4 regions of the Butyrivibrio sp. FC2001 genome follow, and region 4 is predicted to be linked to each of the others. Evidence: predicted binding sites of a transcription regulator. Region 4 holds the regulator's gene; each other region holds the start of a gene.
The links. Region 4 encodes Rex, which represses fermentation and respiration genes when NADH is low (regulators of the CRP and FNR family bind a similar motif). Its sites were predicted from a motif close to ATTGTTAANTANTTAACAAT; they were not measured.
Positions count from the first base shown of each region.

Region 1: G601_RS0108750 (acetyl-CoA C-acetyltransferase) is a predicted target of Rex. The motif match lies at 3,369-3,388, and genes of this name have one in related genera.
Region 2: pflB (formate C-acetyltransferase) is a predicted target of Rex. The motif match lies at 7,340-7,359, and genes of this name have one in related genera.
Region 3: gap (type I glyceraldehyde-3-phosphate dehydrogenase) is a predicted target of Rex. The motif match lies at 4,063-4,082, and genes of this name have one in related genera.

Region 1 is NZ_AUJH01000014.1:139,649-147,602, reverse strand. Features, by position in the region: gene G601_RS0108765 (acyl-CoA dehydrogenase) at 1-104, opposite strand, end outside; gene G601_RS0108760 (3-hydroxyacyl-CoA dehydrogenase family protein) at 213-1,088, opposite strand; gene G601_RS0108755 (enoyl-CoA hydratase-related protein) at 1,272-2,066, opposite strand; gene G601_RS0108750 (acetyl-CoA C-acetyltransferase) at 2,138-3,313, opposite strand; gene hpf (ribosome hibernation-promoting factor, HPF/YfiA family) at 3,832-4,359, shown strand; gene G601_RS0108740 (C40 family peptidase) at 4,464-5,792, opposite strand; gene trxB (thioredoxin-disulfide reductase) at 6,092-7,027, opposite strand; gene ymfI (elongation factor P 5-aminopentanone reductase) at 7,195-7,938, shown strand; gene lgt (prolipoprotein diacylglyceryl transferase) at 7,935-7,954, opposite strand, start outside.
Region 2 is NZ_AUJH01000003.1:161,871-169,824, reverse strand. Features, by position in the region: gene G601_RS0100740 (right-handed parallel beta-helix repeat-containing protein) at 77-2,068, shown strand; gene mgtE (magnesium transporter) at 2,412-3,767, shown strand; gene G601_RS0100725 (hypothetical protein) at 3,821-4,651, opposite strand; gene pflB (formate C-acetyltransferase) at 4,829-7,093, opposite strand; gene pflA (pyruvate formate-lyase-activating protein) at 7,392-7,954, opposite strand, start outside.
Region 3 is NZ_KE384134.1:95,654-103,607, forward strand. Features, by position in the region: gene tpiA (triose-phosphate isomerase) at 1-220, opposite strand, end outside; gene G601_RS0119440 (shikimate kinase) at 222-737, opposite strand; gene tpiA (triose-phosphate isomerase) at 822-1,568, opposite strand; gene G601_RS0119450 (phosphoglycerate kinase) at 1,584-2,819, opposite strand; gene gap (type I glyceraldehyde-3-phosphate dehydrogenase) at 2,975-4,000, opposite strand; gene G601_RS0119460 (methyl-accepting chemotaxis protein) at 4,363-6,420, shown strand; gene G601_RS0119465 (histidinol-phosphatase HisJ family protein) at 6,556-7,386, shown strand; gene G601_RS0119470 (methyl-accepting chemotaxis protein) at 7,568-7,954, opposite strand, start outside.
Region 4 is NZ_KE384132.1:258,917-266,870, reverse strand. Features, by position in the region: gene G601_RS0114845 (J domain-containing protein) at 1-748, shown strand, start outside; gene alr (alanine racemase) at 777-1,982, opposite strand; gene G601_RS0114835 (bifunctional ADP-dependent NAD(P)H-hydrate dehydratase/NAD(P)H-hydrate epimerase) at 2,001-3,641, opposite strand; gene G601_RS23535 (hypothetical protein) at 3,619-4,308, opposite strand; gene G601_RS0114825 (redox-sensing transcriptional repressor Rex) at 4,332-4,979, opposite strand; gene G601_RS0114820 (hypothetical protein) at 5,291-5,626, shown strand; gene abc-f (ribosomal protection-like ABC-F family protein) at 5,667-7,661, opposite strand; gene bglX (beta-glucosidase BglX) at 7,761-7,954, opposite strand, start outside.

The DNA.
Region 1 (7,954 bases), on a different contig from region 4:
TCTGTCTCATCCACATCAATTGCGTGCGGCTTTACTTCTTTTTCTGCGAACTCTTTGAAAAGAGATCTCGCCATTTCATGTTGCTGATCTAACTGAAAATCCATGAAAAAATCCTCCTGTGAAATAATTGTTTAAGGAAGTTCGACTCTCGCTTCGCTCGATCGAACAAAGTAGTACACTAGGCGCCAAAGGACGGCGCCAAGTGATTACTTTTATTTTCTATCTGTAGGCACCTTGCCACCATCGCTGTAATCGTAGAAACCGATACCAGTCTTAACACCAAGCTTCTTACCACGAACCATCTTACGAAGAAGAGGGCAAGCACGATACTTGGAATCACCTGTCTCCTTGTAGAGAACGTCCATGATTGCAAGAACGATATCAAGTCCGATGTAGTCACCGAGTTCAAGGGGTCCCATAGGATGGTTGCAGCCAAGCTTCATAGCTGTGTCTACGCCCTGGATATCTGAAACACCTTCTGAATATACGAAGATACCTTCGTTGATCATAGGAACAAGGATACGGTTTACTACGAAACCAGCTGCCTCGTTAACCTGTACGGGAGTCTTTCCAAGATTCTCAGAGATCTTCTTGATCTTCTCAACGTCAGCCTCAGGTGTGTTTGCACCCTGGATAACCTCAACCAGCTTCATAACAGGAGCGGGATTGAAGAAGTGCATACCGATAACCGGCTTAGGAAGTCCTGCACCGATCTCTGTGATTGAAAGAGATGATGTGTTAGATGCAAAAATGCAATCAGGATTCTTTACGATGTTCTCCTCAAGCTCCTTGAAGAGGTTCTTTTTAATATCCATAACCTCAAGAGCTGCCTCTACTACGAGATCAGCATCTGTGCAGATGTCGTTAAGACCTGTCTGGATCTTGCCGATGATAGCATCAGCCTTAGCCTGATCGATCTTTCCCTTTGATACCATCTTGTCGATGCTCTTCTTGATCTTAGCAAAGCCGCCCTCAGCGAACTCTGTCTTAATGTCACAAAGATAAACCTTATCTACTGTGTCTGCCTGTGCAAATGTCTGAGCGATGCCTGCGCCCATTGTACCTGCGCCAATAACTGCTACCTTCATTTTAATTCCTCCTAATGAATAATTTACATAATCAATGATCACCGCATGACTACGCTTCGCTTTCGTCATGCTATTTTCATTCGGAATCCGCACTATCGTGCTTTTTCCTCATAAAAATGCCGGTCTTCAAGGTCTCAAAGTGCATTTTGCAAGCAAAGCACTTTTCGACTTTGAACCCCTTGATCACGCATTTTTAAAATCAACAACCTTAACCTTCTTCGGATCGTCTTTCTTGCGAAGGAAGTTAGCCATACCTTCACGCTGATCCTCTGTCTCGAAGCAATCACCGAAAAGCTTCTCCTCAAGCTCGATAGCCTTATCGATATCAAGCTGAAGTCCGTCGTTGATAGCCTTCTTGCAAGCACGAACTGCGATAGGAGCCTGTGCTGCAATTGTGCCCGCCATCTTCTCAGCTGCAGGAAGGAGTTCTTCCTGTGTATATACTGCATTTACAAGACCGATTCTGTAAGCCTCGTCAGCCTTGATATTGCGAGCTGTATAGATAAGCTGCTTAGCCATGCCTGCACCGATGAGACGAGCAAGTCTCTGTGTGCCGCCGAATCCGGGAGTGATTCCAAGACCAACCTCGGGCTGACCAAACATAGCGTTGTCTGAGCAGATACGAATATCACAGCTCATTGAAATCTCGCAGCCGCCACCAAGAGCAAAGCCGTTAACTGCTGCGATTGTAGGAATCGGGAATGTCTCCAGCTTTCTGAATACATCATTTCCCTTCTTACCAAATGCTTCACCTTCTGCCTTTGTAAGTGTGCTCATCTCTCCGATATCAGCACCTGCTACAAATGACTTCTCGCCTGCACCTGTAAGAACAAGAGCTCTTACTGTGTTCACATCAATGCTGTCAAGAGCAGCGTTAAGGTCATCAAGAACCTGGCTGTTAAGAGCATTGAGTGCCTCAGGACGGTTGATTGTAAGGACTGCAATCTTATCCTTAACTTCAACATTTACAAATCCCATTTTCTTTGCCTCCTTTAATATCTTGCTTAAAAAAGGAAACGGACAAGTCCGTTTCCCTTTTGCATTTAGTTTTAGCGCTCAACGATAGTTGCACAACCCATGCCACCACCGATGCAAAGAGTAGCAAGACCACGCTTCTTGTCAGATCTCTGCATCTCGTGAAGAAGAGTAACAAGAATACGGCATCCTGAAGCTCCTACAGGGTGACCAAGTGCAATAGCACCACCGTTAACATTAAGTTTTGAAAGATCGAATCCAAGATCCTTACCTACTGCTACAGACTGAGCTGCGAAAGCTTCGTTTGCTTCGTAGATATCGATATCTTCGATCTTAAGACCTGTGCGATCAAGAACCTTCTTTGTTGCAGCAACAGGGCCAACACCCATGATAGAAGGATCAACACCGCCAAGAGCACCACATACCCATGTAGCCATAGGTGTGATACCAAGTTCCTTAGCCTTCTCTTCGCTCATAACAACGATAGCTGCTGCACCGTCGTTGATACCTGAAGCGTTACCAGCTGTTGTTACGCCATCAGCGTTGATAGGACGAAGCTTTGCAAGACCTTCCATTGTAGAACCTGCACGAGGGCCTTCGTCTGTATCGAACATAACTGTTTCCTTCTTAACCTTTACAGGAACAGGAACGATCTCGTCCTTGAACTTGCCTGCCTTCTGTGCAGCTTCGCACTTCTGCTGGCTGTTAAGTGCAAACTCATCAAGCTCTTCTCTTGTAAGCTTCCACTGCTCTGCTACGTTATCAGCAGTCTTGATCATGTGGTAATCGTTGAATGCATCCCAAAGAGCATCGTTTACCATACAATCCTTTAATACACCATTATTCATACGATAACCGAAACGAGCCTTATCAAGTGCGAAAGGAGCCATAGACATGTTCTCCATACCACCTGCAACTACGATATCTGCGCTGCCTGAAAGAATCTTCTCTGCAGCCATGTTCACGCAGTTAAGACCTGAACCGCAAACAACATTGATAGTAACTGCGGGTACCTCAACAGGAAGACCTGCCTTGATTGAAGCCTGACGTGCTACGTTCTGACCAAGACCTGCCTGGATAACGCAACCCATAAGAACCTCGTCTACCTGCTCAGGCTTAACGCCTGCTCTGTTAAGTGCTTCCTTGATTACGATTGAACCAAGTTCTGCTGCCGGTGTGTTTGAAAGGGCTCCACCCATCTTACCGATTGCTGTTCTGCAAGCGCCTGCCAATACTACCTTTTGTGCCATAGATGCTACCTCCGTTTCGGGACAACTGTCCGCAATTTTATATTATTTTTTGTTGCTTGTTATTTTTTTGTCACAACGAATATATTATAGCATGTGTGCGATTTTCTATGCAAGGAAAAGCACAGTCAATATATCTATTTTTTGTGATTTTTTTGTGAAGCTGTCATATTTGCACATAAATTAAAAAGTCAATATAAAAAATTCAAATAAATTTTAGAAATATTTTAAGAGTTATCCACATTTTCAAAAATGGGAATGCCTAATTTACGACTTATACACGAAGTTATCCACATTATCCACTTTTATCCACAATAAAATAGATTTTTCCACCACCAAAAGGCAAACATATTTTTTGTACGACTTTCACAAAGATTAAAGATTTCTAAACTAAGGTTGAATAAATTGATTATACACGTAAATAAATGTTATAATTTAAACAATTAAGAATAAGCAAAGTCCTTGATTTTCCAACTGCTTGTTCTTTGGCTATACAATAAAACTGCAAAGGGGATGATTGCATGAAATTCACTATTATTGGTAAGAACATCGATGTAACACCCGGACTGAGAGCCGCTGTGGAGGAAAAGATCGGAAAGTTAGAGAAGTACTTCACTCCGGAGACCAATGTCAACGTAACTTTAACCGCTGACAAGGATCGTCATAAGATCGAGGTTACTATTCCTGTTAAGGGAAAGATAATCAGATCCGAACAGGTCAGCAATGATATGTATGTTTCAATAGATCTGGTGGAGGAGATCATTGAACGCCAGCTGAAAAAATATAAGAGTAAGCTTGTTAACAAACATCAGACTGAGATCAGCAACTTCAAGAAAGAGTACATTGACAACGAAGAGTTTGATGATGAAGAGATCAGGATTGAGAGAGTTAAGAAATTCGATCTTAAGCCCATGTATGTAGAGGACGCTGCAATCCAGATGGAACTTCTTGGACATAACTTCTTCGTATTCATCAATGCTGAGACTGATCAGCCTAACGTAGTTTATAAACGTAAAGGGAACACATACGGCTTGATTGAGCCCGACTAATATGAATAATTCGCCCCGGGATATATATCCCGGGGTTTTCTTTGTTTTTTATGAATCAAAAAGCCAGATGGATGTGAGTATCCATCTGGCTCAATTTTTTCTTATTAGAAGATCCTTCGTACTGAAAGAACCTGTCTGTAGCTAGCGTTAGAAATCTTGATACCGGTCTTAGCTGAAGAAGCATGTACAATGTTTCCTCCGCCGATGTAGATACCTACGTGACCTGAGTAACATACGATATCACCGGGCTGTGCATTAGCAAGTCCATCAACTGCTGCTCCGACGCTTCTGTCCGCACCACTTGAGTGAGGAAGGCTTACACCGAAGTTAGCATATACACTCATAACGAAACCTGAGCAGTCTGCCCCGTTTGTAAGACTGGTTCCGCCGTATACATACGGGTTACCAACGAACTGCTGTGCATAAGATGCAACTGCAGAACCAATTGAGCTTGACTGTGTAGTATAACTTGCAGCTGAGTTGTAGCTCTTGGATGAGCTTCCGTCACCCTTGTCAGAAGAGCTCTTAGTGTTCTTCTTAGCCTGAGCAAGAGCTGCCTGACGAGCCTCTTCCTCTTTCTTAAGACGAGCTTCCTCCTCTTCCTTAGACTCAGCTTCTACGAACTCTGTTGAAAGCTCTACGTAATCCATTGATACGTAACCTTCACCTTCTTCGATGCTGACCTTAACCCAGCCATCCATCTCCTCGGTTACTACGAGTTCGTCCTCTATCGGAACAAGTCCAAGCACTTCATCATCTGTGCTGGGGCCACTTCTTACTTTAAGTGTTGTTGTTGTAACAGTAGCAATTCTCTTACCAACTTCCTTGGCAAGTTCAACTGCATCCTCACCTGTTACACAATACTCAGCCTTAACGTAACCCTCAACTCGACCAGACTTAATCTTGTACCATCCGTCGGTCTCCTCAATGAAAGTACCTACTGAATCATCATAAAGCTTACCGATGATCTCGCCGTCATCTTCACTCGGGTTATCACGTACGTTTACATAATCATTAACGTTAGCAATAACGAGAGACTTGAAACGCTCTTCTTCCTTCTGCTCGTCTGTAAGCTCCTCTTCTGATTCCTCAGTGTCCTCACCGGTTCCGGGCTCTTCAGCCGGGATTGTAGCTCCGGTAGCTTTCTGAATATCGTTAAGGATGTTCTCCTGCAATGTTGATGCAAGAGGTGTAGTCTCTGTAATAGTCACTGCAGAATCCTGAATATCATTCTCTGCAAGCTTATCATCTGTATTATCACCTGCAAGGTTAGAAAGAGATACTGAATCTCCTGTCAGCGCGTAGCTGATACCTGCGGAAGGCAAAACCGTTGTTACCTTAGATGCTGAAGCATTAGCATCAATACCTGCTCCTCCAACTGTTACCGCAGCAGCAACCCCCATTGCTATTAACTGCATTCTAGTCTTTCGCAAAACAAACCTCCAAAATATATGTTACGAATTTGTTACATCTTTTAAAAATATACATTGTCATTATCATTTTGTCAACCTCACATATCCAATTTGTCCGAAATTGCGTGGCTCAATAAAGCCATTTTTGAAATTGGCGAATCTATTAAAGCAATTTAAAACAAGAAAACAGCCAGTGTTCATGCGGCTCCTGGCTGTTTTCAATATATTGTGTTCTGAACAATTTTCAATACAAGCAATAGTTAACAAAATTTGCAGAGTGATTTTTGTGCAATATTTTTTATACTTATTTTATAGTTATTTTATTTTTTACCAACCAGATAATCCTGCACGGAGGTCACTGCATTAGCTCCATCTGCAACAGCTGTAACAATTTGTCTTAGTCTCTTCTTTCTTGAGTCACCTGCAACAAATATTCCGGGGGTTGATGTTGCACCGCTCTCATCAGCGATTATATAGCCGTTATCGTCCATATCAGCAAGTCCTTCGAAGCTCTCTGTAAGAGGATGGATTCCTATTGCCACGAAAAGGGCATCTGTTTCCACGTCCTTAGTTTCACCTGTCTTAACATTTTTAACAGATACGGCAGTAACCTTGTTATCGCCCTTAACCTCTTCTATTACGCTGTCCCATATAACTTCTACATTAGGAAGTGATAAAAGCTCCTCCTGAAGGATCTTGGCAGCACGAAGCTCATCTCTTCTGTGAACAAGGTAAACCTTGCTGCAGCCTCTTGCCAGGAAAATTGCATCCTCAACAGCCACATCTCCGCCGCCGTTAACAACTGCAACCTTATTTCTGAAAAATGCACCGTCACAGGTAGCACAATATGAAACACCGCGTCCTGTGAATTCCTCTTCACCCTTTACTCCAAGCTTGTTGTGTGTCGCGCCGGTTGCAAGAAGAACTGTCTTCGTTTCGTACTCGCCCTGGTCTGTTACTACTTTATATATAGAAGATTCTTTTTCGTTTCCTTCTTTCACCTTTAATATAGAAGAAACACATCCTTCTGCGAATTCAGCACCGAGTTTATCAGCATGCTCACGGAACTTCATTCCCATATCAAAACCGTTAATTCCGGGAAGTCCAAGATAGTTATCTACTTCATAAGTAATAAGAATCTGGCCACCGCTGACAGGATCCTTCTCGATCACGAGTGTATCAAGTCCTGCTCTCTTAGCGTAAACAGCTGCAGAAAGTCCGGCAGGTCCGGAACCGATAATAACTAAATCTCTCATTGTAAAACCTCCTTACGATACTTTTATTTATAAATTTGATTGTGTACAATTCATTTATTGAACACATAATAACCCCAAAATATAAATTTGTAAATAGCTTTTTATGTTAAGATGATACTGGAATTAAAAATACTTATAAATAATATCATTCCCTAAGGAGAATAATAATGTCAGATAAATGTACTGCTTTGATCACAGGCGCCTCAAGAGGCATTGGAAAAGCTATTGCAGCTGAGTTTGCAAAAAATAATTACAATCTTTATCTGTGCTGCAAAAGCCATGTAGACTCACTTACAGCCTATACCGCAGAGCTGTCTGCCGAATATGGCATCACAGCCATCGCCGTAGCCTGTGACGTATCTGATGAAGCGGACGTAAGCTCACTTTTTGACATAATAGATAAATCTCCCATAGGCGCTCCCGAGGTTGTTATAAATAACGTGGGAATAGCCTGGTATGGACTTTTGACCGATATGAGCTCCGATGAATGGCACCAGATGATCGGTACTAACCTTGATTCTGTTTTTTATATCTGTAAAAAAGCCGTTCCTTATATGATAAGAAACGGTCATGGAAAAATCATCAATATATCCTCTGTATGGGGCCAGGTAGGTGCCTCCTGTGAAGTTGCATATTCAACTTCAAAAGGCGGTGTAAATGCCTTCACAAAAGCCCTTGCAAAGGAAGTGGCACCAAGCGGTATTCAGGTAAACGCCATAGCCTGCGGAGTCATCGATACGGAAATGAACAGCTCTCATCTCTCAGAGGATGAGCTTTCTGAGCTCGCATCGGAAATCCCTGCCGACAGACTGGGCCGTCCCGAGGAAGTGGCGGAACTTGCGCTTAGCATCACCCGCTCCCCCTCCTATCTCACAGGACAGATAATCACCATCGATGGTGGTTGGATTTAAAATCTCATCTCAAGCT
Region 2 (7,954 bases), on a different contig from region 4:
CATTTCTAAATCGTACGATAAATCATATTTTATACAATCCATCATTTGTTTTTACATATTTATTGGGAGGAAATGTATGATTTACTATGTAGATGCCAATGCTTTTCGCGGGGGCGATGGAAGCGAAAAAGCACCTTTCAGGCAGATTAATGAAGCAGCAAAAATTGCCAAAGCCGGAGATGAAGTAATCGTAAAGCCCGGAATCTATCGCGAGCGCGTTGTTCCGCAGAATGCCGGAGAAGAAAACGCAAGAATTACATATCGTTCTGAGGAGCCTTTAGGCGCTGTTATAACCGGTGCTGAGCTCATCACAGACTGGAAAAAGGAAAAGGGCGGCATATACAGTGCCCGCATCAACAACGCCATTTTCGGCGACTTTAATCCTTATATTGAACGCGTATATGGTGACTGGTATTTCTCACCAAAGATCCGTCACACAGGTTCTGTTTTCATCAATGATCTCATGATGTATGAGACCGACTCCCTTGCAGAATGCAAGAAGGGCGAGCCGGATCCCTTCGCATGGCATCCTGACGAAGCAAAGTATCTGTGGTACACAGAGCAGGACGGCGATGAGACCGTTATCTACGCTAACTTCCAGAAGCTTGATCCCAACAAGGAAAAGGTTGAGATCAGCGTTAGAAGAAACTGCTTTATGCCCGATGAGAACGGCATAAATTATATAACCGTAAGCGGCTTTGCCATTAACAAGGCAGCTACAACCTGGGCTCCGCCTGCTGCATACCAGGATGGTATGATCGGACCTCACTGGAGTAAGGGCTGGATCATCGAGGACTGCGAGATCAGTAACAGCAGATGCTGTGGTATCTCTCTCGGAAAATATTACGATCCCGAAAACGACATGTACTTTACCAAGAACCATGTAAAGAGCCCTACACAGATGGAGCGCGATGCAGTTTGCCGCGGTCAGTATCATGGATGGCTCAAGGAGAACATCGGTCATCACATCATCAGACGCTGCCACATTCACCACTGCGAGCAGACCGGTATCGTAGGTCGTATGGGCGGTGTATTCTCAACAATCGAGGATTGCCACATTCATCATGTATGTAACTCACAGCAGCTTGGCGGCGCAGAGACTGCAGGAATCAAGCTTCACGCTGCTATCGACGTAACCATCAGAAGAAACCACATCCACAACTGCATCATGGGTGTATGGCTCGACTGGCAGGCACAGGGTGCCAGAATCTCTCAGAACCTCATGCATGACAACTGCAGACCTGATGGCATCGACCAGGCTCCCGGAGCAATGTTTGATACTGATGTATTTATCGAGGTTGGTCACGGACCTACCCTTATCGATAACAACCTTCTGCTCTCACCTGTATCAATCACTATCCCCAGCGAGGGTATCGCTGTTATCCACAACCTGGTACTTGGAAGCTTCAGCCTTATCAACTCCGGTGTAGACAGCATTGTAAATGATCAGAGAGAGCCCAGATATACTCCTTATCACATCCGTCACCGCACAGAGGTTGCAGGCTTTATGACTATCCTTCACGGCGATGACAGAGTATACAACAACATTTTCGTTCAGCAGTACAAGGTAACTGACAAAAAGAAGACAGCTCAGGATGCTGACTACCAGGTTGTAGGAACCGCACCCTTTGATATCTTCCCCACCTACGAAGAGTGGGCAGATCAGTTTGACTTCACCAAGCACCCTGACATGGGCGGCCTGGCAAAAGCTCACTTTGGCCACCTTCCTGTATGGATTGACGGAAACGCTTACTTCGACGGAGCAACTGTTTATAAGAAGGAAAAGAACAAGCTTGTTGATAAGAAGTCCAAGGTATCCGTTACCGTATCTGAGAAGAAGGGCAGCTGGTATGTAAAAACTGATGTCTTTGACAAGCTCGGCGACTTTACCTGCAATATCCTTACAACTGAAGCTCTCGGAAAAGCCTTTGAGCCAGAACAATACTTCGAAAATCCCGATGAAAGTCCTATAACATTTGATGCGGATTACTTCGGAGCACACAGAAATCCCGCTGCTATACCGGGACCTTTTGCCAAAGCTCCCGCAAAAGAAATAAAAGTATTTTAAAACATTTGTAGATTACTCTCATTATCTACATCTGATACAAAAATAGCCCTGCAAAATGCAGGGCTATTTTTGACATAGTTCTCACATCCAATTAAAGGAGCTATTTTTTATCGTGCCATTTTGCTTCAAAATGTGATAAACTATAGTGTGTTCCAAAAGTTTCTAAAAGCAATATACGTTTTTGACTGGCTTCCGGAACATTCATTATATATAAATCCCGCATATCGGGAAATCTCCAAAAGAAAGGTGGTGGTTTTATGAAGAAGATTAAACATGCAAGTAGCGATAATCCTCTGCCTCGAAGTACAAACTTAATAGAAAACCACACCGAAAGGAGATTTCCATGGAAGAAAATACAATCATTGACGTAATCCGTGAACTCCTTGAGAGCAAGCAGTATACCAAGCTTCGTCAGACATTTGCCGAGATGAATACTGCGGATATCGCTGCGATCATGGACGACATGGAAAATGAAGATTCATTAAAAATGTTCCGCATCCTGCCTAAGGACATGGCTGCGGATGTATTTGCCAACCTCGAAATTGAGGATCAGCAGTACATTATTCAATCTCTATCCGATAAAGAAGCAGGGAACATCATCGATAACCTGATGGCCGATGATGCTACTGACCTTTTGGAGGAGATGCCTGCAAGTATAGTAAAGAAAATTCTTGCGAATGCAAGGCCTGATACAAGGGCTGATATAAATCATTTGCTTAGATACCCTGAGGACTCTGCCGGTTCTATCATGACCGTGGAGTATATAGACCTCAAGGAATACATGACAGTTGAGCAGGCTATAGCCAGAATAAGGAAAATGGGCCTTGATTCTGAGACTGTAAATACCTGTTATGTTGTTACAAATCAGAGAATCCTGGTTGGAACCGTAGCCCTTCGTTATTTGCTTATCAAGAATGGCGATGAGAAAATCGGAGACATCATGAATACCCACGTCATTAGTATCAATACTATGACTGACCAGGAAGAAGCTGCTAACATGTTCAAGAAATACGACTTCACCGTGATGCCTGTGGTTGATAACGAGAATCGCATGATCGGTATCATCACCATCGATGATGTTGTCGACATCATTGAAGAAGAGGCTACCGAGGATATCGAGAAAATGGCAGCTATCATCCCTTCCGATAAGCCGTATTCACGTATCGGAATTTTGGATGTGTATAAAAACAGAATGCCCTGGCTGTTGTTTTTGATGATAAGTGCGACCTTTACCGGAGCAATAATTACCAAGTTCTCCGATGCGCTATCAGCTTATGTTGTGTTGACGGCCTATATTCCAATGCTTATGGACACTGGTGGTAATGCCGGTTCACAGGCAAGCGTTTCAATTATTCGTAGCTTATCACTTGGCGAGATAGAATTTGCAGATTTGTTTAAGGTTTGGTGGAAGGAAGTGCGAGTAGCCGTACTTTGCGGTGTTACTCTTTCAGTAGCTAACTTTGTCAAACTGCTAATTATCGACAAGCTTGAAATTCAGGTGGCTGCTGTTGTATGCCTGACACTTGTACTTGTTGTTATTATCGCAAAGAGTATCGGATGTCTACTGCCTATGTGTGCAGACAAGCTAGGCTTTGACCCTGCAGTAATGGCATCGCCTATGATCACAACCATTGTTGATGCAATTTCTCTTTTGGCATACTTTACAATCGCAACACAGCTTCTGCATTTAGCCGTTTAAAAAAGGGACTGTCACTGACAGTCCCTTTTTGATTTATATATTCGATAAATAAATTAGTATTTCTTTACTTTTAAATTATATATTTCAGAGTGATATGCACATGATCCCTGTACTGCTTTAATATATACCTTCTGGCCTTTTTTCAGATTGCCTTTAAACAGGGTAACAGCCTTTTCTCCTCCAATTACTTCTTTATCTGTTACGATTGTCTTACTGCCTTTTTTAACTGTGCAATAGATGTAAGTCTGGACTCCTGTGTTCCACCTGTAATCTTTGGCAGTCATACTGATCTTATACTTTCCTGCCTTCTTTGCCTTAAATACAAACCAGTCTGTATCTTCATTCTTTCCGGTCAATACTGCACTGTGATTTTTACCTGCTTTAAGCTTTGTTGCCTGCTTTTTAGAATCATTTATCTCAGTTTCATTGTTATTCAGCTGTGTTGTTACAGCCTTTATTTTATACTGAAAATACTCTTTCTCTGTTTTTCTTTCAGTACTCATCTGAACACTTATAACTGTTCCCTCTTTAAATGAGTAAACGTCTGAGTTAAATGCTTCGCCCTTAAGCTTTACGGTTCCATGCTCATATTCCTTACCATTTACAAGGATTTTATAATCACACCAGTCATTGCTATTGGGTGTAAATACTCCCTCTTCAGTTCTTCCGGTACCTGTAAATACGAAATTCACATATCCATTATTTGTTACTGTAAAGTTGTACACATTGGGATCATTTTCACCATTCATGTAAAGCTTATCTGTTATTTCCTGATTTGCAATAAGCTCGGTTGTTTTTACTGCTGCTTTAGCATCGTCCCCCTTCCCCCAAACCATTGCTGTTGCCAATGCTAACATGAGCATTGTTTTTACTACTTTTTTCATACTGTTTTCCTCCATATAATTTTTCAAAACCTATAACATAATAAAGCATTGCATCTTTTTTCTCAAGAATTATCCTTATACATTCCTTGTTTTTGCCACGAGTCTTCTAACTCTTTTGCCAATAAAATAGGCGCCTCGGACCATTATGGTCCGGGGCGCCGTCCTATTCACAACGAGTTACATGCTCTCGTGGCAAGTTCTGTTGATAACGTCCATCTGCTGCTCTCTTGTGAGGTCTATGAACTTAACAGCGTAACCAGATACACGGATTGTGAAGTTAGCATACTCAGGCTTCTCAGGATGCTCCATAGCGTCCTTAAGCTTCTCAACACCAAATACGTTTACGTTGAGGTGGTGTGCTCCCTGATCGAAGTATCCGTCCATTACGTTAACGAGCTTCTCAGCACGCTCCTCATCGTCGTGGCCAAGAGCACCAGGGTTGATGGTCTGTGTATTTGAGATACCATCAAGAGCATACTCGTAAGGAAGCTTAGCAACTGAGTTAAGTGAAGCAAGAAGTCCACTCTGCTCTGCGCCGTAAGCCGGGTTAGCACCAGGAGCGAAAGGTGCAAATGCAGGTCTTCCATCCGGAAGAGCACCTGTAGCCTTACCATAAACTACGTTTGAAGTAATTGTAAGGATAGATGTTGTAGGCTCTGAATCTCTGTATGTGTGGTTCTTCTTAACCTTCTTAAGGAAAGTCTTAAGGAGCCATACAGCGATCTCGTCTGCTCTCTCATCATCGTTACCATACTTAGGGAAGTCACCCTCGATCTGGTAATCAACAACAAGGCCTGACTCATCACGAACAGTCTTAACCTTTGCATACTTGATAGCGCAGAGTGAATCTACAACGTGTGAGAAACCTGCGATACCTGTAGCAAATGTACGACGTACATCTGTGTCGATAAGAGCCATCTCAGCTGCCTCATAGTAGTACTTGTCGTGCATGTACTGAATGAGGTTAAGGATATTTACATAGAGGCCTGCAAGCCAATCCATCATAAGATCATACTTGTGCATAACCTCGTCATAATCAAGATACTCAGATGTGATAGGAGCCATCTCAGGACCTACCTGCATGTGGTTACCCTGCTTGTCAAGGAACTTCTCGTCCTTACCGCCGTTGATAGCGTAAAGGAGACACTTAGCAAGGTTAGCTCTTGCACCGAAGAACTGCATCTCCTTACCTGTCTGTGTAGCTGATACGCAGCAGCAGATGCTGTAGTCATCGCCCCATACAGGTCTCATAACATCATCGTTCTCGTACTGGATTGAAGATGTTGTAACAGAGATCTTAGCTGCATACTTCTTGAAGTTCTTAGGAAGTCTTGAAGAATACAGTACTGTAAGGTTAGGCTCAGGTGAAGGTCCCATGTTCTCAAGTGTGTGAAGGAATCTGTAGTCGTTCTTTGTAACCATGTGACGACCATCCATACCAAGTCCACCAACCTCAAGTGTAGCCCAAACCGGGTCACCAGAGAAGAGCTGGTTGTAGCTGGGGATACGTGCGAACTTAACCATACGGCACTTCATTGTAAGGTGATCGATGAGCTCCTGTGCCTCAGCCTCAGTAAGTGTACCCTCCTTAAGGTCTCTTTCAATATAAATATCAAGGAATGTAGAAACACGTCCAACTGACATTGCAGCACCGTTCTGTGTCTTGATAGCTGCAAGGTAGCCGAAGTATAACCACTGAACTGCCTCTCTTGCATTATTAGCAGGCTGTGAAATATCAAAGCCATAAACTGCAGCCATCTCCTTCATGCCACGAAGTGCACGGATCTGCTCTGCAATCTCCTCACGCTGACGGATAACATCATCAGTCATAACGCCGCATCCGCAAAGTGAGAAATCTTCCTTCTTCTGCTCGATAAGGAAGTCGATACCGTAAAGAGCTACTCTTCTGTAGTCGCCTACGATACGTCCACGTCCGTATGTATCCGGAAGACCTGTAACGATGTGGCTGTGACGAGCTGCCATCATCTCAGGTGTGTAAGCATCAAATACTGCCTGGTTGTGTGTCTTGTGATACTCAGTAAAGATCTTGTGGAACTTCTCGTTTACCTTGAAGCCGTATGTATCAGCAGCCTGCTCAGCCATCTTGATACCACCATAAGGCATGAATGCTCTCTTAAGAGGCTTGTCTGTCTGAAGACCTACAACTGTCTCAAGATCTTTCATAGACTCATCGATGTATCCAGGGCCATAAGCTGTAAGACCGGAAACAACCTCTGTCTCACACTCAAGAACGCCACCGTTAGCACGCTCTTCCTTCTGAAGCTCCTGTAATCTGCCCCAGAGCTTATCTGTAGCTTCTGTAGCATCAGCAAGGAAACTCTCGTCTCCTTCGTACATAGTGTAGTTGTTCTGGATAAAGTCTCTTAAGTTAACTTCGTCAGTCCACTTATTTCCTTTAAATCCTCTCCACTGTTCTCTCATAAAATTTTACTCCTCTCTTTTGTGAAAAAACGATACCACCCTCGGATCTATTGCAAGTTGCAACAGCAACGTAATAAGAAAGAATTTTGTGCCCAAAATCGCAAGCCACAACATATTGTATATTGGTAAAACCTCGACACAATATGTATTTCTGCCTTATGACACCAATTCGTATTCTTACATATTAGGAGAAACATTTCAACCTAAAACCGCGAAAAAAAGCCAAAGTTGATAACTTTTGTCAACTTTGGCAATTTTTTAACGTTTTTTCTTATTTGCTTGTATATTTTTTTACTACTCAGTTTGCTCTGAGTATGTCCTTTGCATTTTGAATTCTTTCAGCAGAAGGCGCTTCCACTCCCTCAAGCTGATATTTCATACCAAGCTCTTCCCATTTGAACTGTCCCAGGGAATGGTATGGCAGGACATCAACTCTCTGAACATTTGTCAGAGTATCAAGAAACTCTCTTGTCTTCTGAAGATATTCATCGTTATCAGTAATACCGGGAACCAGCACATGTCTGATCCAGATTGGCTTACCGATCTCAGATAAATACTGAAGACAGTCCTTGATATTCTCGTTAGGCTTACCTGTGAGCTTAATATGCTCCTCATTGTCTATGTGCTTTATATCAACAAGAAGAAGGTCAGTATATTCCATAAGCTCTTTAAATTTTGAAAAGAAGGGTTCCTCTCTGGTAAAGGGTTCAGCAGCCGTATCAATACAGGTATTTATTCCGCGGGACTTTGCTTCCTTAAAAAGCTCCAGCAGAAAATCAATCTGTAAAAGAGGCTCTCCTCCGCTCACTGTGATTCCGCCCTCATCTCCCCAGTAGCTCTTGTAGCGCTCAGCCTTATCAA
Region 3 (7,954 bases), on a different contig from region 4:
ATGCACCGCTCTCTTCAAAGTACATATTCTCAGCGCCTATTGCAATATTGGTTCCGCGTGTTGCTGTGATAGCGGGAACGATGTCTATTGCTGGTACGCAAAATACTACATCTACGTCAATGGATTCTACCAGAGGCTTAAGAGTAGCAATAAGTTCTACTGTCTTTGCCGGTGTCATATTCATTTTCCAGTTGCCGGCTACTATCTTTTTTCTTTCCATTTTAAATTCCTCCCTGTTCATGCAGCTTTGCAAGAACATCTGCAAGCACCTCTTCCATGGTGTTGTGCTTCTCATCTATGATAATATCTGCATATTTCTCGTAGAGCTTGCTGCGCTCATTATAAAGGGACACCAGTGACTGGCCTTCCCTCATGACAACGCCTCTCTGCTTAACATCGTTTAAGCGCTCTGTGAGAACCTCCATGTCTACCTTCATGTACACTATTGTGCCGATATTCTTAAAATGCTGCATCGCTTCGCTTCCGTAGACAACGCTACCTCCGGTTGCTACTACGGTTTTCTGAACCTCGATACCAGCATTTATTCTATTCTCAATATCAATAAAGCCATCGATACCTTCCGTTTCAATAATCTCGGAAAGCTTACGGCCTTCTTTTTCCTGAATCACAATATCTGAATCTACAAAATTATAACCAAGGATCTTGGCAAGTATAACGCCGACTGTACTCTTTCCTGATGCCGGCATTCCAATTAAGACAATGTTATCTTTTTTCATAATATTCTCCGGTGAAAAAAACGGATTCAATTGGATTAATCTCCAAATTGAATCCGTTTCTAAAAATCTTATTAGGTTATCTTATTAAGCGTTTACAATCTTGCCAAAGTCAGGCTTAAGTGAAGCGCCACCGATAAGACCGCCATCGATGTTGGGCTTTGAAAGAAGCTCAGCAGCGTTGCCAGCGTTCATTGATCCGCCATACTGGATGCGAACTTCATCAGCTGTAGCCTGATCATAAAGCTTAGCGATGAGCTCACGGATAAGTCCGCAAACTTCCTCAGCCTGATCAGCTGTAGCTGTCTCACCTGTTCCGATAGCCCAGATAGGCTCGTAAGCGATAACAAGCTTCTTAACCTGGTCAGCTGTTACGCCATCGAGATCCCATGTGATCTGTCTCTCGATCCACTCCTTGTATGTGTCAGCCTTACGAAGTGCAAGTGACTCACCACAGCAAAGGATAGGCGTAAGGCCAGAAGCGAATGCCTTCTTAACCTTCTGGTTGATAAGGATATCGTTCTCACCGAAGATATCTCTTCTCTCTGAGTGACCGATGATAACGTACTCAACACCAGCATCCTTAAGCATAGGAGCTGAAATCTCGCCTGTGAAAGCGCCGCTGTCAACGATGTAGAAGTTCTCAGCACCAACGTGTACGTTTGTGCCCTTAACAGCCTCTACTACAGGTACGATATCGATAGCAGGAACGCAGTAAACTACGTCTACATCATCATTCTTTACAAGATCTTTAAGCTCTGCACAAAGAGCTACAGCCTCGCTGGGAGTTTTGTTCATCTTCCAGTTGCCGGCAATTATTCTTCTACGTGCCATTTTTTAATGTCTCCTTTACTTATCATCTGCAGCAACTACGCCAGGAAGTTCCTTACCTTCAAGGAACTCGAGGGAAGCTCCGCCACCTGTTGAAATGTGGCTCATCTTATCAGCGAAACCGAGCTGGTTAACAGCAGCTGCACTATCACCACCACCGATGATTGTTGTAGCATCTGTCTCAGCAAGAGCCTTAGCAACAGCCTTTGTACCTTCAGCAAGTACAGGGTTCTCGAATACACCCATAGGTCCGTTCCAAACAACAGTCTTTGCGCTCTTTACAGCGTCTGCGAAGAGCTCTCTTGTCTTAACGCCTATATCAAGACCTTCCTTGTCAGCAGGGATTGAGTTTGACTCAACGATAGCTGTCTCGATGTCAGGATTGTCGATAGGATCCGGGAAACCACCAGATACAACTGTATCGATAGGAAGAAGCAGCTTCTTGCCGTTCTTCTCAGCCTTCTCCATCATTTCCTTACAGTAATCAATCTTCTCGTTATCAACAAGTGAAAGACCAACTTCATATCCCTTAGCCTTAAGGAATGTGTAAGCCATACCACCACCGATGATAAGTGTGTCGCACTTCTCAAGGAGGTTATTGATAACGTTAAGCTTATCAGCAACCTTAGCACCACCAAGGATTGCTACGAAAGGACGAACCGGATTCTCAACGGCGTTGCCGAGGAAGTCGATCTCCTTCTGCATAAGGTAACCAACTGCACAGTTGCCACCCTTTTCACGAACATACTTTGTAACAACAGCTACGGAAGCGTGTGCTCTGTGAGCAGATCCGAAAGCGTCGCATACATAGTCATCGCAAAGATCAGCAAGCTCTTTTGCAAAAGCTTCGCCAGCATCTGAAGGCTTTGTCTCTTCCTTGCCACGGAAACGTGTATTCTGAAGAAGAACTACATCACCCTCGCCCATAGCCTCAACTGCAGCAGTTGCATCTGCACCTGTTACGTTGAAGTCTGCAATGAATTTAACGTCCTTGCCAAGCTTAGCAGAAAGGCTCTTTGCTACAGGAGCAAGAGACTCGCCGTCGTTGGGACCGTTCTTAACCTTACCAAGATGTGAGCAAAGGATTACCTTGCCGCCATCTGCGATAAGCTTTTTGATTGTAGGAAGTGCAGCGTTGATACGTGTCTCGTCTGTGATCTCGCCGTTCTTAAGAGGTACGTTGAAGTCACAACGAACAAGTACTCTTCTGCCCTTTGCGCTGAAATCGTCAACTGATTTCTTATTAAGTGCCATTATTTTATTCCTCCTAAAATAAAAAATAAGAGGGTCAGGTCCAAACGGACCGGACCCTCCTTAATGATTCCAAGTTTTACAAGGAAGTTCGACTCTCGCTATCGCTCGATCGAACTAAGTGCGCACCAAGCGCTCGCGAGTACCTCGCGCGGTGCTTACTTAACGAACTTCTCGAAGTACTTGATTGTACGAACCATCTGAGATGTGTATGAGTTCTCGTTGTCATACCATGAAACAACCTGAACTTCGTAAAGATCGTCGCCAATCTTTGTAACCATTGTCTGTGTAGCATCGAAGAGTGAACCATATGTCATTCCAACGATATCAGAAGATACGATCTCATCCTCGTTGTAACCGAATGTCTCAGGATCTGAAGCTTTCTTCATAGCCTCGTTGATGCTATCCTTTGTAACCTCTGTGCTGCTCTTAACTACAGCGAAGAGAAGTGTTGTTGAACCTGTCGGAACCGGTACTCTCTGAGCAGCGCCGATGAGCTTGCCGTTGAGTTCAGGAATAACAAGGCCGATAGCCTTTGCAGCACCTGTGCTGTTAGGAACGATGTTAACAGCGCCTGCACGAGCTCTTCTAAGGTCACCCTTTCTCTGAGGACCATCGAGGATCATCTGATCACCTGTGTAAGCATGGATTGTTGCCATGATACCAGACTGGATAGGTGCGTAGTCGTTAAGAGCCTTTGCCATAGGTGCAAGGCAGTTTGTTGTACAAGAAGCTGCAGAGATGATGTTGTCATCTGCTGTAAGTGTCTCGTGGTTAACGTTATATACGATAGTAGGAAGATCATTTCCTGCAGGAGCAGAAATAACAACCTTCTTAGCACCAGCGTTGATGTGTGCCTGAGCCTTATCCTTAGATGTGTAGAAACCTGTGCACTCAAGAACAACGTCTACACCGATTTTGCCCCAAGGAAGGTTATTAGCATCAGCCTCCTTGTAGATCTCGATCTCTTTACCGTTTACTGTGATAGAGTGATCGCTGAATGATACCTTGTCAGCGTACTTATACTTACCCTGAGAAGAATCATACTTGAGAAGGTGTGCAAGCATCTTAGGATCTGTAAGATCGTTGATTGCTACGATCTCTGTTCCCTCGTGCTCGAACATCTGTCTGAATGCAAGACGACCGATACGGCCAAAACCATTAATTGCTACCTTTACTGCCATTTTAAGTCCTCCTAAAATGATTAAAAATAATTTATTTGCTGTTACTAATTCTTTACAACGTGATTGTCAAAAATTTGACAGCAAAATTATTTTATCTGACTTCTCAGATTTTTTCAAGTAATCTTGGGCAAAAACATAAAATAATCACAATAAAAACACATCAAAACACAAAACCGTAAACATATAATAGAAATGATTCATTTTTTTCTGTTTTTTTCTTTCCCTTAATTGATATAGGTTAAATAATTCTAAAAACGCTAACAATTCTATAAACTCCATTTATTTTTATGTTATTTCGTTTACAATAATTTTTAGGATGTCAATATCCCGGCTTTATGCCATTAAAATATGGAGGTCTAAAAATGTCAGTAAATAATGAAGGTTCCAATGCAAGTAATGTAAAGTCTTCAGGTTCCAAAAAGGTTAAACGAAGTATCAGTAAAACTCTTCTGCTTAGCCTGATGCCGATCATCATTATCGGCGTTGTGGCAATAATCATTTTCCTTACTTTAAATGCCAAGCAGACAATTACTGATGTTTCACTTATGGATCTGCAGGCTGAGACCAATGCCAATGCCTTAGAGCTTGGCACATCCTTTAGAATGCTGACCGCAAAGTTCGGCGAATACTGCGATACCATGGAGCAGGTTCCTTTCGAAGATCACGATGCTCTCCTTAAATACATCGAGCCCTCAGCAAGTTATAGCGCTATCAAGAATTCCGGTATATATATCGGTTTTTCGGATGACAGCTACATTTTTGCGAACCATTCGGAAATGCCCGCAGACTGGAGACCCACACAGCGTGATTGGTATAAGGAAGGTCTTGGTCATGAGACCTTTGTTGAGACAGAGCCCTATGTAGACGCAACAACAAACAGCCTCTGTGTTACATTTGTACGCCAGAACGATTTTTATAATGGTGAAATCGGTGTTTGCGGAGCAGATGTGTTCCTTAACGATCTTCAGGAGCGTGTAAACCAGCTCGCTCCTATGAAAACCGGTGGATCAATAGTACTTGACGGCGACTATATTATTTCCTTCTTTGATCCCTCACTTAACGGAACCAAGATCTCCGAGTCAGGCAATAATTATTTGAAAGAGCTTAAAGCGCATATTGACAGCGGTTCTACCGATATTATCACCCTTACTCAGGAAGGCACAGCTACAAAAATGTATGTTGCCTGCTCTCCTATTCAGGGAACAAACTGGACTCTTGTATCATCCATAGCTGTTGCCGATGTAGAGGCAACTGCAAACAAGTTCATGAACATTGCAATGATAGCAATGATTCTGCTTATCATTGTTATCGCAGCAGTTATCATTATCACAATCAACAGAGTCATCACAAAGCCCGTGCATGGCCTCTCCGAGAGCATTCTCAAGATCTCAGGCGGTGATTTCACTGCAAAGATGCCTCAGGATAAGGGCGACGAGATTGGTCTTATCAGTAAAGAAATGGATAACTATGTGCGAACAATGAACAGCACCATCACTTCCATCCAGACCAAGGCTGAACAGCTAAAAAACGACTCCTCAACTTCCCTGGATGCCTCCGGCAAGATGACGGAAGGTGCAAACGAGCAGTCCATTTCCATGGGTCAGATCCAGACCACCATGGATGATATCGCAAACGCGGTAAGTGAGCTGGCAAATAACGCAACCCAGCTTGCAGGTGCAGTGGCAGACCTTACCGACAGTGGAACAAGAACAAATGAAGTCATGCTGGAGCTCGTAGATCAGGCCGATGTCGGTCAGCATGATATGAATACGGTTCAGCAGAACATGGAGACCATCACAGCCTCCATGAATGAAATGAACAGCGTAGTTACAACAGTTGGAGAATCCGCTGATAAGATTACCGAGATTGTTGAAATGATCGAATCTATTTCACAGCAGACCAATCTCCTCTCCCTCAACGCTTCAATCGAGGCTGCAAGAGCAGGCGAAGCAGGAAAAGGATTTGCAGTCGTTGCTGATGAAATCGGTAAGCTGGCTCAAAATTCTCAGGATGCAACCAAGGAAATCAGTGCCATCATCACTGAGATCACCAGTCTTATCCGTAATCTTGCCGAAAAGTCACAGGCCAACATGGAGGCCATCAACAGTAACAGCGAAGCCGTTGCCAAGGCAGGAGACAGCTTCAACAAGATTTATGAAGACCTCAACAGTACTGCTGCTACTATGAAGGATATGATCAGCATGATGGGCAATGTCAATGATATCGCATCGAGCGTTGCCGCTATTTCCGAAGAGCAGTCGGCAAGCTCCGAGGAGGTCACAGCTACTGTTACCTCCCTTGCACAGAGTGCTCAGGATATTGCCAATGAATCCAAGGGTGTCGAGGATGTTGCCAACTCCGTATCAGACTCCGCTTTGTCCATCAACGATGAGCTGAGTAAATTCATAATCGATAAATAAACCAGATACAAATTATAAGGCGGTGGCCACAGAGGCTGCCGCCATATTTTTTGTTATAATTTCGTTTTTATTTGGAAACTTACCTGTAAAGTGCTAAAATTAAGGCTCAAAATATGACAAATGGAGAAAACGATTATGTCAAATAGATTACCCGCGGATTTTCATATGCATACCCACCACTCCGGAGACTGCGATACTCCCATGGAGATGGTCATCGAGCAGGCCCTGAAAAAAGAGCTTCCTGCCATATGTATAACCGAGCACATGGACCTCGATTATATTGTCTGCGAAACCGATCCTGCAGGAAAATTTGAGGTTAACACCGCTGAATATCAGGATGAGCTTCTACTTTATAAGGAAAAATATAAGGGAATAATCGATATATATTTCGGAATCGAGCTGGGTCTTCAGCCTCAGATAGTCAAAGAGAACTCAGACTATATTAGTAAATATCCCTTCGACTTTGTAATCGGCTCAAACCATCTGGTTCACAAAAAGGATCCCTACTACTCTTCCTTCTACGAAGGACGCACTGAGAGGGAAGCCTTTATGGAATTCTTTGAATCAACCCTGGAGAACATCCGTCTTTTTGACGATTTTGACGTACTGGGACACCTTGATTACCTTGTCCGCTACGCTCCCAATCTCAACAGAAATTACAGATATAAGGACTACAGCGATATAATCGATGAAATCCTAAAGACTCTTATAAGCAAAGAAAAAGGCCTTGATGTAAACACCAAAGCCCTTTATTCTGAGCCTTCTTTGGGAGACCTTAATCCCTCCAAAGAGATACTTGCCCGCTTCCGCGAGCTTGGCGGCGAAATCATAACCTTTGGATCAGATGCCCATAAGGCTGATAACGTTGCCCTTGGTTTTGAAACTGCAGTGGAAATAGCAAAGTCCTGTGGCTTTAAGCATTATGCGCTTTTCTCAGAACGTAAGGCTACCTTCCATAAATTATAACCTCGCGCAGTGTTTTTTAAGGAAGTTCGACTCTCGCACTTCGTGCTCGATCGAACTAAGTGCGCACTAAGCGCTCGAAAGAACCTCGCGCAGTGCTTTTTTTAAGGAAGTTCGACTCTCGCACTTCGTGCTCGATCGAACTAAGTGCGCACTAAGCGCTCGAAAGAACCTCGCGCAGTGCTTACTTAAAGAACGCCATCTCCGAGTTGAGCTTTTCTGCTACTTCCTTCAGTGAATCAGCTGAGGAAGCAAGGGTCGTAACCGTAGCTGAAAGCTCCTGCATTGAAGCACCGGTTTCCTGTGATGATGCCGCATTTTCTTCGGAAATTGCGGACAGGGAAGCCATTGCGTCAGCCACAACATTCTTGGCATCCACGCAGGTTCCTGCATCATTTTCTATACTCTTAACACTTACAACTGTTGAGGAGATATCTTCTATCATAGCGTTTACACTCTGAACAGTAGTACCGAGAACCTGCTGCTGTTCGTCGTTCTGACGCTGTACTTCGGATGCCATTGCAACTGCTGACTGTGACTCTGTAAGAAGTACATCCATCTCTCTTCTTAT
Region 4 (7,954 bases):
ATCGATTTTATCAGGGTACAGTGGAACTCTGATGTATTTCCTGCTTTTTATTATAATGCTAATCCTTGCAATCCCGCTATTTTTGGTTTTTGTAGGTGTCGGAACCTTTGTATATGTAGGCAGGGTCTTTGTCATTACACTACTGGTGGATCTCGTCCTGTACTTTATAAGATGTGTGATATCAGGAAAATCGCCCTTTGACATCATCTCATCCAGGTGCCGGATGCTCTTCCCCGAGATGGGCAGACGAATGAACGAACGAAGCTATAACAGATGGCTACGCCGACATCGTGATGAATTTGAAAATGACACCTTTGGAAAAACCGAAAAAAGAAGTCCTCTTGAAGAGTTCTATGCGGAAGATCCTGATGACGAAGATGAAGATTATGATGACGAGGATTATGACGACGAGGAGGAGTATTACCCCGAGGAAGAATACGACGAAGACGAGTATTATCCCGATGAAGATTATTATGAAGATGAGGAAGACGATGATTTCGATGAATACTATGACGATCGCATAGAGGACAGGCACAGTCGCAGAGATCATCATCATGAAAAGCCCGGTCACACATCCTCTGATATATCTGCCTTCAATTTCTTTGCAGGCTGTACCACCTTAGAGTCTGCCACAAAAAAATACAAGACCCTGGTTAAGCTCTATCACCCCGATAACATGGACGGCGATACAGCTGCCCTTCAGGAAATAAACATGCAATACAATGAAATAAAAAGACGGCTAAGCTGATAATCCTTCAGCTATAGCCGTCATATTTTTATACCTCGAAGGCTTTAAGAATCTTACCATCCATGGAGTACAATCTTGGCACGCGGTGATTTATATCGCAGGTAAACTCATAGTTGAATCTACCGCTCAAATCTCCAAGCTCCTCTATCGTAATCTTTTCAGGCTCGGAATCTCCATAGACCGCCTGTGCCTGTCCGATAAGAATAACCTCATCGCCCTCCTTCGCATTAGGTATTCCGGACACATCCACCATGAACTGATCCATGCATACCCTGCCAAGGATTCTCGCCTTTACGCCATGAACGAGGACATATCCTCTTCCACCTGAAAGGCTTCTGGGATAGCCATCACCATAGCCTACAGGAATTGTCGCTACTCTCATTCTTCTGTCGGAAACGAAGGTTCCGCCGTAGCTGACAGATGTATTCTCAGGAATATCCTTTATAAAGGATATATGGCTGTACATAGACATTACAGGCTTTATCTCGATCTTATTCCTGCTGACCTCCTCTGAGGGCCACATGCCATACATGGTAACGCCGCATCTTACCATATCCATGTGTGCTTCAGGCATATCGATTATGCTTGCGCTGTTAGCACAGTGAACGATCGGGATCTTGAAATCATTATCAGCTTCAACCTTTCTTACGAATTCCTCAAATTCCTTAAACCTGGAATGGGCATTTGTAAGATCAGCCTCATCTGCCCTTGCGAAGTGTGTAAAAAGACCTTCAACCTCAATACCCTCTGTTGCAAGTGCTGTTTTTATAAAGTTCTCTCCATCGGCATCTGTTCTTACACCGATTCTGCTCATTCCGCAGTCAACAGCTACATGGACATGGAATATTTCATTTCCGCCCTGAGCTCTTCTCTTTTTAACACGCTCCGAGAGGTGCTTTAACATATCATATCTGAAAACAGTAGGCCTTATGTTTTCTCTGAGCATTCTCTCGTAGGCATAAGGGAAGGTATAGCCCAAAACTACTATAGGCTTACTTATTCCATTCTCACGAAGCTCGAAGGCCTCCTCTGCAGTTGCAGTAGCAAATCCCCATATATAAGCATTATTCTGAAGCATTCTGGAAATCGGTACTGCTCCAAAACCGTAGCCGTCAGCCTTAACAACTGCCAACATCTTAGTGTTTCTTGGAAGTGAATTGTACATATTCTCAACATTCTGAGAAAGTGCATCCAGATCTATTTTTGCATAAACTCTTGAAAACTCGTCCAGCATCACAATATTGCCTCTTTTTTAAATAGTTTTTCCGGAAAAAATATCACGCAAGCTTCCGGATATATCTCTTGCGGTCATTCCCTGTCTGCCGTGCTTAATAGCAGCCATATCACCGGCTAAGCCGTGAAGAAATGCTCCTGTTACAGCTGCCTCAATAGCGCTTGAAAAGCCTGAAAGCACAAGGGCTCCAAGGAGTCCTGCAAGCACATCACCGCTTCCTGCGGTGGCCATTCCGTCATTGCCGCTCAGATTGATAAAATTCCTTTCTCCGTCGGTAATAACACTTCTTGCGTCTTTACATATAATACTCGCATGAAATTCTTTTGCAAGTTTTATGGCTTCATCTATTAAACAGTTCCGGCTGTCATGTATGTTTTTACCTATAAGTCTCGAAAACTCGGCAAGATGAGGTGTCATTATAATATCAGCCTCATAATCACACACAAGCCTTCTGATCTCGTTATCCTCAGCAATTATATTAAGCGCATCAGCATCAAGGATAAGTGTATTGCCTGCATTTTTAAGGATAAGCTTAAGTATCTCTCTGCCTGAGCTGCCCTTTCCTATGCCAGGTCCGCATACAACAGCATCAGACCAGCTAAGGGCTTTCAGAAGTGTCTCTTTATCCTCTTCAAGCTCATTATCATCAAGGCCTTCAAAGGCTTCTTCAGAATAAATATCGGTCATAGCCTCCGGTAAAAGCGTCTGAATCGCAGACAGATTAGTCTTTTCGGTAAACACCCTCACCATTCCGGCGCCGCTTCTAAGGCAGCTCTCGGCAGCCATAATGCAGGCTCCGCTTATCTTTCTGCTTCCTGCAGCTACTAGCACCTTACCAAAGGATCCCTTGTTTCCTGCGGGATTCCTGGGCGGAAGAAGAAGTCCTGATGCCTTGTTATTATCAATAATATCAATGTATTTAAACAGTGGCATATCCTCAAGGAATCCTGCTTCCGTAATACCTACATTGACGATATGGATTTCACCTGAGTGAGCAGCTCCGGGATAAAAAGCGCAGCCCATTTTAAGAAATCCAAAGGTCACTGTCTCATCCGCACAAATGGCATGTCCCTGAACCTGTCCCGTATCGGAATTAATTCCGGTAGGTATATCTGCAGCAATCACATGAGGCACCTTATCATCAAAGTCCTCTCTTGCATAATTTATCTCGCAAACCGCTGACAGATAGTCGCCTTCGAGATTCCTCTTGCAGCCTATTCCAAGCATTGCATCTACAATTACGTCGCTCTTTTTTATCTCAGCATTTATTGTGCTGGCAGCAAAGTCGATCACATTGACGCCATAGGTAAGCGCTATCTTTAGCTGAGCGCTGCAGGCTGTAGACCTTTTGGAGGCAGACGCCTTTTCATGAAGGCTGTGATTAACCAGAATAAGCGTAACCTGAATTCCCTCCTGGTGAAGGATTCTTGCGGCCGCAATTCCGTCTCCACCGTTATTACCGCTTCCCGCAAAAATAAGGACTCTGCCGGATGGCAAAAGAGCCTTCTTTACATATTTGCATATAGAAAGCGCCGCCCTCTCCATCAGTACATCCTGTGGAATTCCAAAGTGGTCGATCGTGGTCTGATCGCACCTTTTCATTTCGGCAGCGCTTACAACATATTTTGAATTCTTGTCAACTATCGGTAAATTTTTCATCTTCTACGATTATCCCATCTTGTTCTTTCATACCGGCTTTTAATACTGGATGTCGCTTATCGGGATCATACTTAAGATCAAAAAGGTCTATGACCTCGGGACCGAAAATGTTATGCATGTAAGAATAGACGTTAAAGTTCTCTATCTCCTTTTCCTGCAATCTGATGACATTCTTCTTAAGCTTGACTCTGACCTGAGATACCCACTCATCAATGGCATCTATTTCTACGGTGTTGTCATGCATCTTCTTATAGAAAAGATTCATGGTTTCAATCATAAGCTTAAAATTAGCCTGATAGATTTCCCTCGGGAGACCGAGCATATTGTCCTCACACTCCTCTATCTTCTCATTACATTCCTTGATAAGACGGGTGTGATCATCAATCTCAGCCTCTATCTTCTTACGCTGCTTGGGATTCTTATCCGCATCATCCCTAAGTACAACGATTTCACCAAGAAGCTTTTTCTTAAGCCTCTTGATATCCTTGATCTTTTCTCTGGTCTTTTCCTGCGTCGCCACAAGCTTAATAAGCTCCGCCTCAAGCTGCTTAATTCTTGCAGTCTTAGGGCTCAGCACGAAAAGATCCTGCCATTTTTGGTCCTTGAAAAGAACTGGGACATCCTTTCCAACGAGTGCATCGGAATAAGTGCTACTGTCCTTCGCCATATCGGCTCCCTCATATGGTTATACTACTTCAGATTATGCGATTTTTCGTATCTCTCTACGCTGTAGGTAAGCTTCATCAGCGAATCTGAAAGATGTACATTTTCTACCTGCACATAATCCGGCAGTTCAAGATCCACATGCGCAAAATTCCATATTGCCTTTATTCCGCATTTCACAAGCTTATCCGCCATAGGGACAGCCTGATCCTTTGGAATCGTAAGAACTGCTATCTCAATTTTGTTGTCCCTAACAAACTTTTCAATCTCCTCTACTGGTCTGATCTCAATATCCCTGATCTTCTTACCGTGAAGCTCAGGATTTAAATCAAACGCGCCTTTAAAAATAAATCCCCTGTTAAAAAAATTGTTGTAGCCCGAAAGCGCCTGTCCAAGATGCCCTGCTCCTATAATAATAAGAGTATGCTCTTTTCCAAGGCCTAAAATCTTACCAATCTCATCATACAGATACTCCACATTATATCCGTAACCCTGCTGACCAAATCCGCCAAAGTTATTAAAGTCCTGCCTTATCTGTGAAGCAGTAACCTTCATAATATCGCTTAATTCCTGAGACGATATACGTGTAATGCCCCGGTCCTTAAGCTCTCCAAGGTATCTGAAATATCGTGGCAGGCGGCTGATAACCGCCTGGGAAATATCTTTTCTTGTCATGTTTCCTCCAAACTTAACTTCACCGAATATATTATGTTTTTCATTAATTAGCACTGAAAATTCGGTTATATTTAATTATACTATCTGTTAAAATTTAGTCAATGTGTGAAATTGCCTATACAACATCATTTCCCATAAATTTAATAAACGTGAAAAATCCTTTCATATTCGGCATTTTTCGGTGAAAATTTGTTTCGAAAAAGTGCATATTTAGGTTTTCTTTAATAGTAAGTTTATGCTTTGTTTCGAATTGGAATTTATAATAATAAATAACTTCGTGTGTCCTTTTTTGAAGTTGTGAGGGTTATATTATGGGAATGTCAATCGGAGGAATTAACGGATACGATATCTACCAGACCAAGCCTATGAACCTGAGCTTATCCAATCAGGCTCCTGTTTCAGATGTTTATGACAAACATAAGGCTGTAGGCGACGTGGCAACCGTCCCGCCTGTGGTATATCCAAATGCCCAGGAGGTAAAGATCGGTGAAGTCGCTAGTACTGATGGCAAGGATGAAGCCTTAAAGGTTAGTCAGCAGTACAACAACATTGCTTCCAAATTCGGAAATACGACAGTTGGATATGGCCGCGATATGACAGGCTACTCCTATGGTCAGAGTGGAAGCTCATTTGACGCCTTTGCTTAACGTGAATAACAGAAATGCTCCGGTTTCCCGGAGCATTTTTTTATTCTGATAATTCTGCCCACTCATCATAGAGAGTGCTTAATCTTTCTTCATTTGCCGTAAGCTCATCAGATAGCTTTCTCACCTTTGCAAGATCAGTTGCAACATCAGGATCAGAGAGCTCTTCGTTTATCCTCTCATTTCTTTCCTCGAGCTTCGCTATCTCTTCTTCACATTTTTTAAGTGCAGCTTCCTGCTTTCTCTTCTTCGCAGCCTCTTCCTTTTGAGCCTTCCAGTCTGCTGCGCCTGAGCCTGAATTGTCAGAAGAAGCGTTGCTGTTTCCTGCAAGCTTACCAAAAGAGCTGCCGGTTGCAGCTGAGGTGCTGTCCATTCCAATGCCTCTTCCAAAGGATGATGCATTTCCGCTCTCAGCAAGAACTCTTGCGGTCTGCTCCTCACAGTGCTCCATGTAGTAATCGTAATTACCTAAATAATTAATCATTCTGCCGTGTTTAAGATCAAGAATTCTTGTGGCAGTCTTATTTATAAAATAACGGTCATGGCTTACATAAAGTACTGTTCCCTCGTAGCCTGAAAGGGCATCCTCAAGGATTTCCTTGCTGGTGATATCAAGGTGGTTTGTAGGCTCATCAAGGATAAGGAAATTAGCATCCGAAAGCATAAGCTTAGCAAGAGAAACTCTTCCCTTCTCACCACCTGAAAGATCGCCAATCCTCTTAAATACATCATCCCCTGTAAAAAGAAATGCTGCCAGGGTATTACGGATCTCGGTATTATTCATGGATGGATAGGCATCTGATAGCTCCTCAAACAGAGTCTTCTCATCATGAAGCACCTGATGCTCCTGATCGTAGTAGCCTATGTGAACCTTAACGCCAAGAGTGATCTCTCCGTCATCAAGACTCTCCATTCCGTTTATTATCTTCAGCATGGTGGTCTTACCGGTTCCGTTATCACCGATAATAGCAACCTTCTCACCGCGCTTGATATCAAAGCTAATGTTCTCAAAGAGCTTTTCATTGGCAAAGGACTTGGAGATGGAATCAACATGCATTACATCATTTCCGCTGACACATGAGGGAGTGAGAGTAATTCTCATATCATCCCTTGTCTCAGTGGGCTTTTCAAGTCGTTCTATCTTATCGAGCATCTTCTCTCTGCTCTCGGCACGCTTGATGCTCTTTTCGCGATTAAACTGCCTGAGCTTTTCAATTACCTCTTCCTGATGCTTTATCTCTGCCTGCTGGTTAAGATATGCCTTTAGCTTGGCTGCTCTTATCTGCTCACGTTTTTTTGCATAAGCAGTGTAATTACCGATATAAACATCAGCGCTTGTCTGATCTATCTCAATAACCTTCTGAGCTATTCTGTCCAGAAAATATCTATCATGGGAAACTATAAGCACAGCTCCCTTGTAGTTCATAAGGTAGCCCTCAAGCCACTTTATGGAATTCATATCAAGGTGGTTCGTAGGCTCATCAAGGATAATAAGATCAGGGCTCTGCAGAAGGAGCTTACCAAGAGCAACTCTGGTCTTCTGACCACCGGAAAGAGTTGAAATCCTCTTATCGAATTCCTCCTCTGAAAAGCCAAGACCCTTTGCAACGCCTATTACTTCACTCTCCCAGGCGTAGCCGTTCTTAAGCTGAAACTCATGGTTCATCTGGGCATAGCGCTCCATAAGTCTGTCCAGCTCCTCGCCCCTGAGAACATCCATCTGAGCCTCTGCGCTTCTTATCTCTTTTTCAAGCTCTATAACGTCTCTCTTCATCTCACGAAGCTCTTCGTAAATGCTGTGAGCGCTGTCTATGTTCTGGTTCTGGGCAAGATATCCAACTGTCGTGTCTCTTGAAAGGGTAACCGTTCCTGTATCCGGTGTAAGCTCGCCAATAAGCAGCCTTATAAGGGTCGTTTTACCTGCTCCGTTAATTCCTACGATAGCAGCCTTCTCATTGTCCTCTATGTGAAAAGATACGCCTTTTAATATATCCTTACCATCAAATGATTTTGATAAGTCATGACAATTTAAAATCATAAAAAGTTCTCCAAATAAAATGTGTGCCTAAGCACCAACGCCTAAACACACATTAGATTATCATGAAAAAATACATTGAGCAAATAAAAGCCCTAAGTTTTATGCTTCAAGAGTAAAATCAGCTGCGTTGTCGGTTACAGAATCAAATCCGACAAATACTCTGAAATCTCCCTCTTCGCTATCAAACTTATTTTCAATAGTCCAGAATCTGAGCATCTCCTCTGTGATATCAAAGCTGACTTCCCTGGATTCACCGGGAAGAAGTCTTACCTTCTCAAAGCCCTTAAGCTCCT